DNA from 3 places in the Pseudomonas sp. AC172 genome. Region 2 is predicted to be linked to each of the others. Evidence: predicted binding sites of a transcription regulator. Region 2 holds the regulator's gene; each other region holds the start of a gene.

Region 1 (5,435 bases), 2.7 Mb from region 2:
CGAGCGTGCCGCTGCGCGCAGTGATGACTACTTGATCGCCCTTGCGAATGACTTCGGCCTGTTCCAGATGAACCAGGGTAATGACCTGATCGGCTACCGTTGGTCGGGTTAATTTCTGCCCGATCGCTTCGTCTACCGAGGTCAGAAAGCCTTGGTTGATCGTGCTCACGTCGCGCTCACGCAGAGTCACGTCCTGTGGTTCGATAATCCCCGCACGTTTGAGCGGACGCGTGGTGGTCACAATCTCGCGAAACAGGCGGACTTGAGCGGGCACGAATACGGTCCAGGGCGAGGCGCCTTCACAGCGAACCTTCACGGTAACCCGGCCCAACGGACGTGCAGGGCTCTCCAAAGTCGCTGTCAATTCCTTGTCGCACATAGGCATGCGCATACGGGGGTCGAGCTGGTTTACTTCGATTTCGTAGCGGCCTTCCGTTTGACTGGTAGCCAGATAGTCTTCTACGGTGAACTCAAGAAAGCCCTGAGTGACGCCGATAAGCATGTCAGGCAAGGTAACCGCATCAGCAATGGCAGGGCTGCCAGCGAAAAAGCAGCAGACGGCTGACATCGCGCAAAGGCTTTTGCGAGCGCGGGATGTCAGGTGTCGGAAAAATGTCGTTTGAGCGTTCATACGAGTTAAAAAGCAAGCGCCGTGCCGTTTAGCAATGAATGTGCGTCGCAACAACACTTGGCGTTGGTGTAGGAGTCTGGGCATGGCTGGTGTAATGGATTCGGTGAACCAGCGCACGCAACTGGTAGGGCAGAATCGCCTGGAGCTGTTGTTGTTCCGTCTTGACGGTCAGCAGCTCTATGGAATCAACGTGTTCAAGGTGCGGGAAGTGTTGCAATGCCCGTCGCTGACGTTGATGCCCAAGTCCAGTCCTGTCGTGTGCGGGGTGGCAAATATCCGGGGGGCGACCATTCCGATCCTTGATCTGGCAATGGCCACCGGTTCCGGAGCGTTGAAAGACAAGAACAACCCGTTTGTGATCATCACGGAGTACAACACCAAGACCCAGGGTTTCCTGGTCCGCTCGGTGGAGCGCATCGTCAACATGAACTGGGAAGAGATTCATCCACCGCCCAAGGGCACGGGTCGCGATCATTACCTGACCGCTGTGACTCGGGTGGACAATCAGTTAGTCGAAATCATCGACGTCGAGAAAGTGCTGGCGGAAGTTGCGCCGACACCGGAAGCGATTTCGGTGGGCGTGGTCGATGTCGAGACGCAGACCAAGGCATTGTCGTTGCGTGTCTTGACGGTCGATGACTCATCGGTGGCGCGCAAGCAGGTCACGCGTTGCCTGCAGACGATCGGCGTCGAAGTGGTCGCGCTGAACGACGGCAAGCAAGCGCTGGATTACCTGCGCAAGTTGGTCGACGAGGGCAAGAAGCCGGAAGAAGAGTTTCTGATGATGATCTCCGACATCGAGATGCCGGAGATGGACGGATACACTTTGACGGCCGAGATTCGCGCTGACCCGCGCATGCAAAAGCTTCATATCATCCTGCATACTTCGTTGTCCGGGGTATTCAATCAGGCGATGGTCAAGAAAGTCGGTGCTGATGACTTTCTGGCCAAATTCCGCCCTGATGACCTGGCATCCCGGGTAGTCGACCGGATCAAAGCAGCAGATATCAGCTAGGGGCGTTTTGTCCCTGGCGGTCAACACGATTTAAGAGGCGGCATCATTGTCTACGGGTAATTTGGATTTCGAACAGTTCCGGGTCTTCCTGGAAAAAGCCTGTGGCATTTTGCTCGGTGAAAACAAGCAGTACCTGGTCTCGAGCCGTCTCAACAAACTGATGGAGCAGCAAGGCATCAAATCCCTGGGTGAGCTGGTTCAGCGCATCCAGACCCAGCCGCGCAGCGGTTTGCGCGAGCAGGTGGTCGATGCCATGACGACCAACGAAACCCTGTGGTTTCGGGATACCTATCCGTTTGAAGTCTTGAAGAACAAGGTGCTGCCTGAAGCGATCAAGGCCAGCCCCAACCAGCGTCTGCGGATCTGGTCGGCCGCCTGCTCGTCGGGCCAGGAGCCGTACTCGCTGTCGATGTCGATCGACGAGTTCGAACGCACCAACCTTGGCCAGTTGAAGATGGGTGTGCAGATCGTTGCCACTGATTTGTCCGGCCTTATGCTGACCAACTGCAAGACGGGCGAATACGACAGCCTGGCGATCGGTCGCGGTTTGTCGCCGGAACGTCTGCAGCGTTACTTCGACCCAAAAGGGCCGGGGCGTTGGGTGATCAAGGCGCCGATCAAGAACCGCGTGGAGTTCCGCTCGTTCAATCTGCTCGACAGCTATGCCGCGCTGGGCAAGTTCGACATCGTGTTCTGCCGTAACGTGTTGATCTACTTCTCTGCCGAAGTGAAGAAAGACATCCTGTTGCGCATTCACAGCACGTTGAAGCCGGGCGGTTATCTGTTCCTTGGCGCTTCCGAAGCGCTGAACGGTTTGCCAGACCATTACCAGATGGTGCAGTGCAGCCCGGGGATCATTTACCAGGCGAAATGATTGCATCGGCAATACAAAAAACGGCAGGCCCGCAAAGGCCTGCCGTTTTTTTTGTGCCTGCGGAAATTCTCCTTAACACCAAAAATCCCTGTGGGAGCGAGCTTGCTCGCGAAGAGGCCGTCACATTCTGCATTTGCATTGGCTGACACTCCGCCTTCGCGAGCAAGCTCGCTCCCACAGTTGTCCGGCGGTGATAGAGAGGGAACGGCAAGCGGCAGAAAAGCGGCATTCGGCGGAAACCGGTTGCCGCTTTTCTGGCATTGCCGCTTTGCCGGCCTCTCGCAAAGCCCCGGTTTACGGGGTTTTTTCGCATTGGCACGCGGCTTGCTATAGCTCAGTTACGAAAAACCGGTCACCTGAAGGTTCCCGACATGAGCATCAGCTTCGATAAAGCGCTCGGCATTCACGAAAAGGCATTGGGCTTCCGCGCCCAGCGTGCCGAAGTGCTGGCCAACAACATCGCCAACGCCGACACCCCGAACTACAAGGCTCGGGATCTGGACTTCTCCAAAGTGCTTGAAGCACAGACCCAGAAAAATGCGAACGGCACCATCGCCCTGAACATGACCAACAGCCGTCACATCGAAGCTGAAGGCCTGGGCAACGGCGACGAATCGCTGATGTATCGCACGCCGATGCAACCTTCGATCGACCAGAACACCGTGGATGCCCAACTGGAACAGTCGAACTACGCGGAAAACGCTGTCGGCTTCCAGGCCAGCTTCACCCTGCTCAACAGCAAATTCAAAGGGCTGGTGTCAGCCCTGCGCGGAGAGTAATCCATGTCCCTGTCCAGCGTTTTCAACATTGCCGGCAGCGGCATGAGCGCACAGACCACGCGCCTGAACACCGTGGCTTCGAACATCGCCAACGCCGAAACCGTCTCGTCGAGCATCGACCAGACCTATCGCGCCCGTCACCCGGTATTCGCCACCATGTTCCAGGGCGGCCAGAACAGTGGCAGCAATTCGCTGTTCCAGAGCCAGGACGCAGCCGGTCAAGGCGTACAGGTGCTCGGAGTGGTCGAAGACCAGAGCAACCTTGAAGCGCGCTACGAGCCGAACCATCCGGCGGCCGACGCTAAAGGCTACGTCTACTACCCGAACGTCAATGTGGTGGAAGAAATGGCTGACATGATTTCCGCGAGCCGGTCCTTCCAGACCAACGCCGAAATGATGAACACCGCCAAAACCATGATGCAGAAGGTACTGACCCTCGGTCAGTAATAAGGGGCGACTGCCATGAGTGTTTCCGATACCACCAGCAGCTTGAGCATGAATGACATCCTGGCGAACTCGTCGAAAAAGACTGGTTCGACCACAGGTGGCATTGCTTCGGCGACCAACAGCGCCACCGGCGGCCAGGCCCTGGGCAAGGACGCGTTCCTGCAATTGCTGGTCACCCAGCTGAAAAACCAGAACCCGCTCGATCCGCAGGACAACAGCGCATTCGTTGCCCAGTTGGCGCAGTTCAGTAGCCTGGAAGGCATCACTACGCTGAACTCCACCGTGAGTGGCCTTGCTGGCAACTACAACTCGTCGCAAGCCTTGCAGGCATCGTCGCTGGTTGGCCGCAACGTCATCGTGCAGACCAACTCGGTTCAGCTCGACGATCCGAGCAAAGGCATGACCGGTTCGGTCACCGTTCCGTCGTCGATTGCCGGCGGCACCGTCAGCATCACCGACAGCAGCGGCACGGTCGTTCGCACCATCGATCTGGGCAGTCGCGCCGCAGGCGCCGCGAGCTTCACCTGGGACGGCAAGGACAAGGACGGCAATGTGGTCAAGACCGGTACCTATACCGTCAAGGCCAACGCATCGATCAATGGCACCTCGACCGATATGGCGACCTACCTGCCGGCCACCGTCACCAGCGTGACGATCAGCCAGACCGGCGGCGAGCTGATGCTCAACCTGTCCGGCAAGGGCACTGTTGCCCTGTCCAAAGTACAAACCATTGGTATATAGAGCCGACTAACCGGCACAAAGGAGTGGAATATGTCTTTCAATATCGGCCTTAGCGGTCTCTATGCAGCCAACAAGCAACTGGACGTGACCGGCAACAACATCGCCAACGTCGCGACCGCCGGTTTCAAGTCGTCCCGTGCAGAATTCGAAGACGTCTACTCGGCCACTCGCCTGGGTAGCGGCAGCAAAGTGATCGGTAACGGCGTGCGCCTGGCCAACGTTTCCCAGCAGTTCACCCAGGGTGACATCAACAACACCGGTAACGTGCTGGACATGGGCATCAACGGTTCGGGCTTCTTCACCATGAGCAACAACGGCTCGGTGTCCTACACCCGTGCCGGTACGTTCAAGGTCGACAACGCCGGTTACATCACCAACACCGACTACACCTCGCGCCTGCAGGGTTACGGTGTGGACGCCAACGGCAAGATCATCAACGGCGTATTGACCGACCTGAAAATCGACACTTCGAACCTGGCGCCGAAATCGACTTCCCTGGTGACTTCGAGCATCAACTTGAACTCGACTGCGCCGGTGATCAACGACGCAGTGGCGGCCGGCAAGTTCGATCCGAGCAAGCTTGAGACGTACACGAAGAGCTTCAGCACTCCGATCTATGACACGCAGGGCAACTCGCATGTTATGGACCAGTATATGGTGAAGACCGGCGAAAACACCTGGAAGGTTTACACCCTGGTGGACGGGCGTAATCCGGATGCAACCGGTAGCAATCCGCTCACGACGCCTCCAACTGCTTCGACACTGACGTTTGACAGTTCGGGCAATCTGACCCAGGTCAGCACACCTAACCCGGCGGATCCGGCCAATCCGATCATCAGCAGCGACTTGAAGCTGGCCAATTGGAAGCCGGGCAACGTGGTCAACGGTAACTTTGTACCTAACGGCGCAGCCGCCAACCCGGCTGGCGTGACCATCTCCATGGCCAAG
Region 2 (5,435 bases):
CGTCGAAATAGTTGTTGATCAGCGCCACCAGCGCATCCAGCGCTTCCTGTTCCTGATGCCCTTCAGTACTCAAATGGATCTTGGTGCCCTTGCCAGCCGCCAGCATCATCATCGCCATGATGCTTTTACCATCGACCGTGGTCTCTGGCGTGCGGCCCACTCTGATCGAGCAATCCGGAAACTGCCCGGCCACGCCAACGAACTTGGCCGACGCGCGGGCATGCAGGCCCAGCTTGTTGATGATTTCGATTTCCAGAGCAGGCATCGCGGTGTGAATCCTTTAAGTGAGGTCGCGGTGGCGAACCTGGACGTTCTTCAGGGTTTTCTGCAGGGCCTGACCCAGTCGTTCAGTCAGGTAGACGGAGCGGTGATGCCCGCCGGTGCAGCCAATGGCAATGGTGACGTAGGCCCGGTTGCTCGCAGCGAAGCGCGGCAGCCACTTGTGCAGGTAGGTGAAAATGTCCTGGAACATTTCTTCGACCTCCGGCTGCGCCGCGAGGTACTCGGCCACCGGCGCATCAAGACCTGATTGCGCACGCAGTTCCGGCTTCCAGTAGGGATTGGGCAGGCAGCGCACATCGAATACCAGATCCGCGTCTACCGGCATGCCGCGTTTGAAGCCGAATGACTCGACCAGAAACGCTGTGCCCGGCTCGGGCTGATTCAGCAGGCGCAGCTTGATGCTGTCGCGCAACTGGTACAGGTTGAGGTTGGTGGTGTTGATTTTCAGGTCGGCGAGGTCGGCAATCGGGCCGAGCAGGGCGGTTTCATCCTGGATCGCTTCGGCCAGCGAGCGATTGGCGTTGCTCAGCGGGTGGCGGCGGCGGGTTTCGGAGAAACGCTTGAGCAAGGTTTCTTCGTCGGCGTCCAGATACAGGACATCGCACTGGATGTGCTTGGCCCGGACATCTTCAAGCAACTCGGGAAAGCGCGTCAGATGACTCGGCAGGTTGCGCGCATCGATCGATACGGCCACCAGCGGTTGCGCCAGCTCAGTGTGAATCAGCGCGCGTTCGGCCAGTTCCGGCAGCAAGCCTGCGGGCAGGTTGTCGATGCAGTAATAGCCGTTGTCTTCAAGGACATCCAGAGCCGTACTTTTACCCGAGCCGGAACGGCCGCTGACGATGATCAAGCGCATGATTAGTGCCCGTTCTGCTCGTCCAGGACAACCTGATACAAGGCTTCGTTGCTCTTGGCGTTACGCAGTTTATCGCGCACATCCTTGCGGTCGAGCATGCTGGCGATCTGGCGCAGTAACTCCAGGTGTGCATCGGTGGCGGCTTCCGGGACCAGCAATACGAACAGCAGGTCAACCGGAGCGCCATCGATGGCGTCGAAATCGATTGGCGTATCAAGGTGCATCAAGGCGCTGATAGGCGACTGGCACCCCTTGAGACGGCAGTGAGGAATGGCGATGCCGTTGCCAAAACCGGTGGAACCGAGTTTTTCACGGGCAATCAACGCCTCGAAGACATCTTGCATCTCCAGATCCGGCACTTCGCGGGCGATCAGGTTGGCAATTTGTTCGAGGGCTTTCTTCTTACTGCCGCCCGGCACGTTCACAAGGGAACGGCCGGGGGTCAGGATATTTTCAAGTCGGATCATGGAATGGGGGGTTATCGACCGGTCGCGCCCTGGAGGAGGCTCTGGGTCTTTTCCTTATGCTTTTTGAGTTGGCGATCCAGCTTGTCGGTCAGTGAGTCGATCGCAGCATACATATCAGTATCTTCTGCGTTGGCGACCACTTCGCTGCCGGGAATATGCAAGGTGGCTTCGATTTTCTGCTTCAGCTTTTCGACGCACATCGTGACTTGCACGTTGGTGATCTTGTCGAAATGTCGCTCCAGTCGTTGGAGCTTTTCCTCGATATAGGAACGCAGAGGTTGGGTCACTTCCAGTTGGTGTCCACTGATGTTGACTTGCATACAGCTTCTCCTTCGTTGCCAGTGCATAAAGCGGCAGGCTGGATAGCCTGCCACTGGAACGCTGTAACGTGGCTTACATCAACCGCTTGCGTTCGCTCGAAGGCGCGATCCCGAGGGATTCGCGGTACTTGGCGACGGTGCGGCGAGCCACCTGAATGCCTTGTGCCTCCAGTAAACCAGCGATCTTGCTGTCACTCAACGGCTTTTTCTGATTTTCCGCGGCAACCAGTTTTTTGATGATCGCGCGGATCGCCGTGGACGAGCATTCGCCGCCTTCGGAAGTGCTGACGTGGCTGGAGAAAAAGTATTTCAGCTCATAAATACCGCGCGGGGTATGCATGAATTTCTGCGTGGTCACCCGTGAAATCGTCGATTCGTGCATGCCGACCGCTTCGGCGATGTCATGCAGGACCAACGGCTTCATCGCTTCGTCGCCGTACTCCAGAAAACCGCGCTGATGCTCGACGATCTGGGTGGCAACTTTCATCAGGGTTTCGTTGCGGCTCTGCAGGCTCTTGATGAACCAGCGAGCCTCCTGCAACTGATTGCGCATGAAAGTGTTGTCGGCGCTGGTGTCGGCGCGGCGAACGAAACCAGCGTACTGGGCGTTGACGCGCAGGCGTGGTACCGACTCCTGGTTCAACTCGACAAGCCAGCGTTCGTTGTCCTTGCGCACGATCACGTCAGGGACGACGTATTCGGCTTCAGTGGACTCGATCTGTGAGCCCGGACGGGGATTGAGGCTTTGCACCAGCTCGATGACCTGGCGCAGTTCGTCTTCCTTGAGCTTCATGCGCCGCATCAACTGGCTGTAGTCGCGGCTGCCGAGCAGATCGATGTAATCGCTGACCAAGCGTTTCGCTTCTGCCAGCCATGGAGTCTTGGCAGGCAACTGGCGCAATTGCAGCAGCAGGCACTCGCCGAGATTGCGCGCGCCGATGCCGGCCGGTTCAAACTGCTGGATGCGGTGCAGGACGGCTTCGATTTCGTCCAGCTCAATGTCCAGCTCCGGATCGAACGCCTCAAGGATCTCTTCGAGGGTTTCGTCCAGGTAGCCCTGATTGTTGATGCAATCGATCAAAGTGACGGCAATCAGGCGATCGGTGTCGGACATCGGTGCAAGGTTCAGTTGCCACAGCAGGTGGCTTTGCAGGCTCTCGCCGGCGGACGTGCGTGTGGTGAAGTCCCACTCGTCATCGTCGCTGCTGGGCAGGCTGCTGGCGCTGGTCTGGTAGACGTCTTCCCAGGCCGTGTCGACCGGAAGCTCGTTGGGGATGCGCTCGTTCCATTCGCCGTCCTCGAGGTTGTCCACCGTCGGTGCGGTTTCCTGATACGAGGGCTCCTGGATCTCGGTGTTGGGCTTCTGTTCGGCGTTGTCGGCCATGGGGTCGGAATTGTCGAAGTCCTCGCCTTCTTCCTGGCGTTCGAGCATCGGATTGGATTCCAGAGCCTCCTGGATTTCCTGTTGCAGATCCAGGGTCGACAATTGGAGCAGGCGGATGGCCTGTTGCAGCTGCGGTGTCATCGTCAGCTGCTGGCCCATTCTCAAGACTAGCGATGGTTTCATGGCAGGGGCTTAACACCTTATTCGCCGGCGCTATGCGCCATCCACTACAGGGCGCCGGAGCGCCAAACTTAAGCAAATTATATGCCTGAAACTGAAGTGTTTGCCTAGAGCGCTGTAACAATTAAAGCGTATTAAATCCTGCTTGAATCGATACAGCGCCCGGGCGGCGCACCGGGCACTGTTGCGCTTACAGGCGGAACTCGTGGCCCAGATACACTTCCTTGACCAGATCGTTGGCCAGGATGGTTTCTGCATCGCCCTCGGCAATCAACTGGCCATCGTTGACGATGTAAGCGGTTTCGCAGATATCCAGCGTCTCACGGACGTTGTGGTCGGTGATCAATACACCGATGCCTTTGGCCTTGAGGTGGTGGATGATCTGCTTGATGTCGCCGACCGAAATCGGGTCGACACCGGCAAACGGTTCGTCGAGCAGGATGAATTTCGGTGCCGTTGCCAGCGCGCGAGCGATTTCCACGCGGCGACGTTCACCACCGGACAGGCTCATACCGAGGTTGTCGCGGATGTGGCTGATGTGGAATTCCTGCAGCAGGCTTTCCAGCTCTTTGCGGCGTCCGGCCTTGTCGAGTTCCTGACGGGTCTCGAGGATGGCCATGATGTTGTCTGCCACCGACAGTTTGCGGAAGATCGACGCTTCTTGCGGCAGATAGCCGATGCCGGCTTTTGCACGGCCGTGCATTGGCTGGTGGCTGACGTCCAGGTCATCGATCAGTACGCGGCCCTGATCGGCCTGCACCAGGCCGACGATCATGTAGAAGCAGGTCGTCTTGCCGGCACCGTTCGGGCCGAGCAGGCCGACGATCTGGCCGCTGTCGATCGACAGGCTGACATCACGCACGACCTGGCGGCTTTTATAGGCCTTGGCCAGGTGCTGAGCTTTCAGAGTTGCCATTACTGGGTTTTCTCGTCGGTTTTCTTCTTCGGCTGGATCACCATGTCGATGCGCGGACGCGCCTCGGTGACCTTGCTGCCGGTAGCGCGACCGGCGCTGGCGAGTTTCTTCACGGTGTCATAGACGATTTTCTCGCCTTGAGTCGTGTTGTTGTCCTTGTCGACAACCTTGGCCTTGTCGATCAGCACAACGCGGTTTTGCGCGGCGTGGTACTGGATCGTCACGCCCCAGCCCTGTACAGGCTTGGTGTCGCCAGCGGTCTGCAGTTGTTCGAAGTAGGCAAGGTTGCCCACCGACGTAACGACGTCGATATCGCCGGCCGGAGTGCGGGTGATGGTCACCGTGTTGCCTTTAACGATCATCGAACCCTGGGTGATGATCACATCACCTTTATAGGTGGCGATGCCGTTTTTGTCGTCCAGTTGGGCGTCGTCGGCTTGAATGCGGATAGGTTGCTGCTGATCGTTCGGCAGAGCCCAGGCGCTCACGCTTCCCAGTGCTGCGCCCAGACTGAGCAAAATAGGGAGGGTTTTAACGAGCCTCATACTGTCCTCTTACGTTCGATAGCAGGTGTATCCTGCTTTCCTTCAGGTACGCTTTCATTCCAACGCCAGTCGATACACCGCCAGCGCCGTCGATTCTAACGGGTTGCTCGGTCTGCGCATATTCCTGCTGCGGGAACACGGTCATGCGCGTGGACGTGATCAGGATGTCACGCTTCTTTTCATCGGTGCGCGCAACGCGTACCGAATCGATCAGTTCGACTTCGGTGCCGCCTGAGTTCACTTCGCCGCGCTCACTGGTCACGTGCCACGGAAATTCCGTTCCGCGGTACATGTTCAGGTCGGGTTTGGTCACGAGCGTGACGTCGGTTGCCTTCACGTGCTCGGCCTTTTCGGAGGTCATTTCATACTGCACTTTGCCATCCGGCAGGTATTGCAGGGTATGCGTGTTGGTTGCATACCAGTCGATAGGTGTCTCGATCGACGTAACCGGCGGTTTGTCGAGAAAGCGTTCAGGGCTGATGTTC
Region 3 (5,435 bases), 5.8 Mb from region 2:
TGACTTGTGGCGCATCGGCGCGGCAGGCTTCGCAGTGGGCTTGGTTCAAAGTGGACATGGTGTATTCCTGAAATCGAGTGTGTTTTTTTTATTAAAGCTTGTCGGCCGTCAATGCCGTCACGCTAAACCAAAGTGGCGGCGACTGACAGGCTCAATTGTCAGCAAAAGTCGCGGTTCACGCGGCTTTTGGTTTCGGCGGAAACTTCGGTGCGTGCAGACCCAGCTGCATGCCTTGGCGAACCATGGCCATGATGTCTTCGTGGGCCACATCGAACAGACGCTTAAGGTTCGGCAGGACAAAGTACAGCGGTTGCAGGATGTCGATGCGATACGGCGTGCGCATGGCTTCGAGCGGATCGAATGCCTGATGCTCAGGTTCGTCCGACAGCGAATAAACGGTTTCTTTCGGCGAGGACAGGATGCCGCCACCGTAGATGCGCTTGCCTTGCGGGGTGTCGACCAGGCCGAACTCGATGGTCATCCAGTACAGGCGCGCGAGGTACACGCGTTCTTCCTTGGTGGCCTGCAAACCGAGTTTGCCGTAGGTGTGAGTGAACTCTGCGAAGTACGGGTTGGTCAGCAGCGGGCAGTGACCAAAAATCTCGTGGAAAATATCCGGCTCTTGCAGGTAGTCCAGCTCTTCGCGGGTACGAATGAACGTCGCGACCGGAAATTGCTTGCTGGCCAGCAGTTCAAAAAAGGTCTGGAAGGGGATCAGTGCCGGAACGCGGGCAACCTGCCAACCGGTGGTCTCGCCGAGCACCTTGTTGATCTCGCCGAGTTGCGGAATGCGGTCGTGGGGCAGACCGAGTTTTTCGATACCGTCCAGGTACTCCTGGCAGGCACGCCCTTCAATCACTTTCAACTGGCGAGTGATCAGCGTGTTCCACACCGCGTGTTCTTCGGCGGGGTAGTCGATAAAACCTTGCGCATCGGGCTCGCGGGCCACGTATTGCGTCTGCTTCATACTGCTCTCCTGCTAGGGGAATTCGTTCTTGTTATGTCCAGCGATGGATTCAGAATTACCTGAGAGCGGGGTGATGTGCAGTGGGTTGAATTGCTTGTGCGTAGGAAATTTCTCTTCAAATCGTAAAATAATCGTTACGGTTTGAGGGATATCTCGCGTTTGCGGTGATTCACGGGTTTGAAAAGGCCGATGGCTGTCACATAATCTTGACAACTATCTGCGTGCCTCGGCAGAAAAATGGCTCCGGACGCACCGCAATACCCTGTGGGAGCGAGCTTGCTTGCGAAAGCGGTAGGACTGACACATCAATGCTGGATGTGCTGACGCCTTCGCGAGCAAGCTCGCTCCCACAAGGTCGGTATTCAACTCCCAATCTTGTCGGGCCTTATATATGCGCATCAAAGTCCACTGCCAGAATCGCATCGGCATCCTGCGCGACATCCTCAACCTGCTGGTCGCCTACGGGATCAACGTCGCGCGCGGTGAGGTCGGTGGCGAGCACGGCAACGCGATCTATCTGCACTGCCCGAACCTGATCAACATTCAGTTCCAGGCGTTGCGGCCGAAATTCGAGGCGATTGCCGGGGTGTTCGGCGTCAAGCGGGTAGGGCTGATGCCCAGCGAGCGACGGCACATGGAGCTGAACGCGTTGCTTGGCGCGCTGGAGTTTCCGGTGCTGTCGATCGACATGGGCGGCTCGATCGTCGCTGCCAACCGCGCGGCGGCGCAGTTGCTCGGGGTGCGCGTCGATGAAGTGCCAGGCATTCCGCTGTCGCGTTACGCCGAGGATTTCGACTTGCCGGAGCTGGTGCGCGCCAACAAATCGCGAATCAACGGCATGCGGGTCAAGGTCAAGGGCGACGTCTTTCTGGCTGACATCGCGCCGCTGCAATCAGAGCACGATGACAGCGAGGCCATGGCCGGCGCGGTGTTGACTTTGCATCGCGCCGACAGAGTGGGCGAGCGCATCTACAACGTGCGCAAGCAGGAGCTGCGTGGCTTTGACAGCATCTTCCAGAGTTCGAAAGTCATGGCCGCCGTCGTGCGTGAAGCGCGGCGTATGGCCCCGCTGGATGCGCCGCTATTGATTGAAGGCGAAACCGGCACCGGCAAGGAATTGCTCGCACGCGCCTGTCACCTCGCCAGCCCGCGCGGGCAGTCGCCGTTGATGGCGCTCAACTGCGCAGGCTTGCCGGAGTCGATGGCCGAGACCGAGTTGTTCGGCTATGGCCCCGGCGCCTTCGAAGGTGCGCGGGCAGAAGGCAAGCTCGGGCTGCTGGAGCTGACGGCGGGCGGCACATTGTTTCTCGACGGCGTTGGTGAAATGAGCCCGCGTCTTCAAGTGAAATTACTGCGTTTTTTGCAGGATGGTTGCTTCCGCCGGGTCGGCAGCGATGAAGAGGTGTATCTGGATGTGCGGGTGATCTGCGCCACTCAGGTGGACTTGTCCGAACTGTGCGCACGCGGCGAGTTTCGCCAGGATCTGTATCACCGCTTGAACGTGCTCTCCCTGCACATCCCGCCGCTACGCGAATGCCTCGACGGATTGACGCCGCTGGTCGAGCACTTTCTCGATCAGGCCAGTCGGCAGATCGGTTGCTCGCTGCCGAAACTGGCACCGGCGGCGATGGAGCGGCTCAGTCATTACCATTGGCCGGGCAACGTGCGACAACTGGAGAACGTGCTGTTCCAGGCGGTTTCGCTGTGCGATGGCGGCACGGTGAAGGCGGAGCATATTCGTCTGCCGGATTACGGCGTGCGTCAGCCGCTTGGCGATTTCTCGCTGGAGGGCGGATTGGACGAGATCGTCGGACGCTTTGAGAAAGCGGTGCTGGAGCGGTTGTATTCCGAGCATCCGAGCAGTCGGCAGTTGGGTAAGCGGCTGGGGGTTTCACACACCACCATTGCCAACAAGCTGCGTGAATATGAAGTCGGCAAAACCGAGTCATAGCCCAAACATGTGTTGGTAATGATGGCCTCTTCGCGAGCAGGCTCGCTCCCACATTTGAAATGCATACCCCTGTGGGAGCGAGCCTGCTCGCGAAAGCGGTAGTCTAGGCAGCCTCAGTGTCAGCCTTTGCCACATACCGGCATAACACCGCCGGTTTTTCGACTTCGATACATTTCAAATTTCTCCTCGTTACTCCCCAAGTCCTTTGTTTGCCGGGTCTTCGGCCGCCAGAAAAAAGTTGGTCTGCAAATTGCTTATGGCTCAGCAGTACAGCGGTGGGCGGCAAACGTCCGGCATGCAGAGGAAAGAGTGTGGACAAGTACCTTTATGTGGCAATGACCGGCGCCAGCCAGAACGCACTGGCGCAGAAGGCTCATGCCAACAACCTGGCGAACATCTCCACCAACGGTTTTCAGCGCGACCTGGAGCAGGCGCGTTCGATGCCGGTGTTCGGTGACAGCTTTCCGGCGCGTGCGTTTGCCATGAGCGAACGGCCCGCCACCGACTTCACCCCGGGTTCGCTGGTGCAGACCGGTCGTGACCTCGACGTCGCCGTGACCGGCAACGGTTTCATTGCCGTGCAGAACCCGAACGGCGGCGAAAGCTACGTGCGTACCGGCAGCCTCAACGTCGACGCCCTCGGCGTTTTGCGTGCCGGCAACGGCATGCCGGTGATCGGCAATGGCGGCCCGATCGCCGTGCCGCCCGAGCAGCAGATCGAAGTCGGTGAAGACGGCACCATCAGTATTCGTGCGATGGGCGAAGGCCCGCGCGTCATGGCGGAAGTCGACCGGATCAAACTGGTCAACCCGGACATCAAGAACATGAACAAGGGCCTCGACGGCTCGATCTACACCAAGGACGGCCAGCCTGCGCCGGCCGATGCCAACGTCAAACTGGTGTCGGGCTTCCTGGAGTCGAGCAACGTCAACGCCGTTGAAGAGATGACCTCGGTGCTGGCCTTGGCCAAGCAGTTCGAGTTGCACGTCAAAATGATGAACACCGCCAAAGACGACGACCAGGCCATGGCTCGGGTCTTGCAGATCAGCTAATTATCAGAACGTCGCGCCGAAAAACAGGCGCACGAGGAGAATCGAATGCTTCCGGCTCTATGGGTTGCCAAAACCGGTCTGTCCGCCCAGGACACCAACCTGACCACCATTTCCAACAACCTGGCGAACGTGTCGACCACGGGTTTCAAACGTGATCGCGCCGAGTTCCAGGACCTGCTCTATCAGATCAAGCGTCAGCCAGGTGCTCAGTCGACTCAAGACAGCGAACTGCCGTCGGGTCTGCAACTGGGTACCGGTGTGCGCATCGTCGGCACCCAGAAAAATTTCACCGCCGGTAGCCTGCAAACCACCGAGCAGCCGCTGGACATGGCCATCGACGGTCGCGGTTTCTTCCAGATTCTGCAACCGGACGGCACCACGTCGTACACCCGTGACGGTACCTTCCACCTCGATTCCAATGGCCAGATCGTTAACGCCAGCGGGTTCGCTCTGGAACCGGCCATCGTCATTCCGAACGATGCCCAGACCTTCACCGTCGGCCGTGACGGCACGGTGTCCATCACTGTCGCTGGCAACGCCGCGTCGCAGGTGATCGGCAACCTGCAAACCGCTGACTTCATCAACCCGGCCGGTCTGCAAGCCGTGGGCAACAACCTGTTCCTGGAAACCGCCGCTTCCGGCGCGCCGCAAGTCGGCACCCCGGGTCTGGCCGGTTTCGGTACCACCCTGCAGAACACCCTGGAAACCTCCAACGTCAGCACTGTTGAAGAGATGGTCAACATGATCACCACTCAGCGCGCTTACGAGATGAACTCCAAGGTGATCTCCACCGCTGACCAGATGCTCTCGTTCGTAACGCAGAATCTGTAATCAAGTCTATGAGGCGGCCATGAGGTCGCCTGCAACACCGTGAGGTAGGGTCATGAATCGCTTTGTATCTGTTCTGGCATTGAGTGGGGTCGTCTCGCTCGCGGGCTGCGTCGCTCCGACGCCCAAGCCCAATGACCCTTACTACGCCCCGGTGTTGCCGCGCACGCCGTTGCCGGCTGCCGCCAATAATGGCTCGATCTATCAGGCCGGCTTCGAGCAGAACCTGTACAGCGACCGCAAGGCTTTCCGGGTCGGTGACATCATCACCATCACCCTGAACGAGCGCACGCAGGCGAGCAAGAACGCCAACTCGCAGATGGACAAGAACAGCGATAACAAAGTCGGTCTGACCTCGTTGTTCGGCTCCAGTCTGACCACCAACAACCCGATCGGTGGCAACGACCTGAGTCTGAACGCCGGCTACAGCGCCGACCGTTCGACCAAGGGCGACGCCAAGTCCGGGCAGAGCAACAGCCTGACCGGTTCGATCACCGTGACCGTTGCCGACGTGCTGCCCAACGGCATCATCGCCGTGCGTGGCGAGAAGTGGCTGACGCTGAACACCGGCGACGAACTGGTGCGCATCGCCGGCCTGGTACGCGCCGATGACATCGCCACGGATAACACTGTGTCG

Evidence for each region. The regulator sigma-54, encoded in region 2, starts transcription at its own class of promoters, with help from an activator protein. The targets are predictions, from matches to a motif close to ANTGGCATNNANNTTGCTNT.
Region 1: flgB (flagellar basal body rod protein FlgB) is a predicted target of sigma-54. The motif match lies at 2,832-2,851, and genes of this name have one in related genera.
Region 3: ACZ0A4_RS02775 (flagellar basal body rod protein FlgF) is a predicted target of sigma-54. The motif match lies at 3,156-3,175, and genes of this name have one in related genera.

Annotation. Positions count from the first base shown of each region.
Region 1 is NZ_OZ409868.1:3,622,719-3,628,153, reverse strand. It holds gene flgA (flagellar basal body P-ring formation chaperone FlgA) at 1-631, opposite strand, end outside; gene ACZ0A4_RS16320 (chemotaxis protein CheV) at 714-1,646, shown strand; gene cheR (protein-glutamate O-methyltransferase CheR) at 1,693-2,520, shown strand; gene flgB (flagellar basal body rod protein FlgB) at 2,892-3,299, shown strand; gene flgC (flagellar basal body rod protein FlgC) at 3,303-3,746, shown strand; gene flgD (flagellar hook assembly protein FlgD) at 3,762-4,487, shown strand; gene flgE (flagellar hook protein FlgE) at 4,518-5,435, shown strand, end outside.
Region 2 is NZ_OZ409868.1:6,372,488-6,377,922, forward strand. It holds gene ACZ0A4_RS28620 (HPr family phosphocarrier protein) at 1-265, opposite strand, end outside; gene rapZ (RNase adapter RapZ) at 281-1,138, opposite strand; gene ptsN (PTS IIA-like nitrogen regulatory protein PtsN) at 1,141-1,605, opposite strand; gene hpf (ribosome hibernation-promoting factor, HPF/YfiA family) at 1,617-1,925, opposite strand; gene ACZ0A4_RS28640 (RNA polymerase factor sigma-54) at 1,999-3,492, opposite strand; gene lptB (LPS export ABC transporter ATP-binding protein) at 3,680-4,405, opposite strand; gene lptA (lipopolysaccharide transport periplasmic protein LptA) at 4,405-4,950, opposite strand; gene lptC (LPS export ABC transporter periplasmic protein LptC) at 4,937-5,435, opposite strand, start outside.
Region 3 is NZ_OZ409868.1:586,056-591,490, forward strand. It holds gene ACZ0A4_RS02760 (4a-hydroxytetrahydrobiopterin dehydratase) at 1-58, opposite strand, end outside; gene phhA (phenylalanine 4-monooxygenase) at 176-967, opposite strand; gene ACZ0A4_RS02770 (sigma-54-dependent transcriptional regulator) at 1,359-2,918, shown strand; gene ACZ0A4_RS02775 (flagellar basal body rod protein FlgF) at 3,230-3,970, shown strand; gene flgG (flagellar basal-body rod protein FlgG) at 4,016-4,801, shown strand; gene flgH (flagellar basal body L-ring protein FlgH) at 4,854-5,435, shown strand, end outside.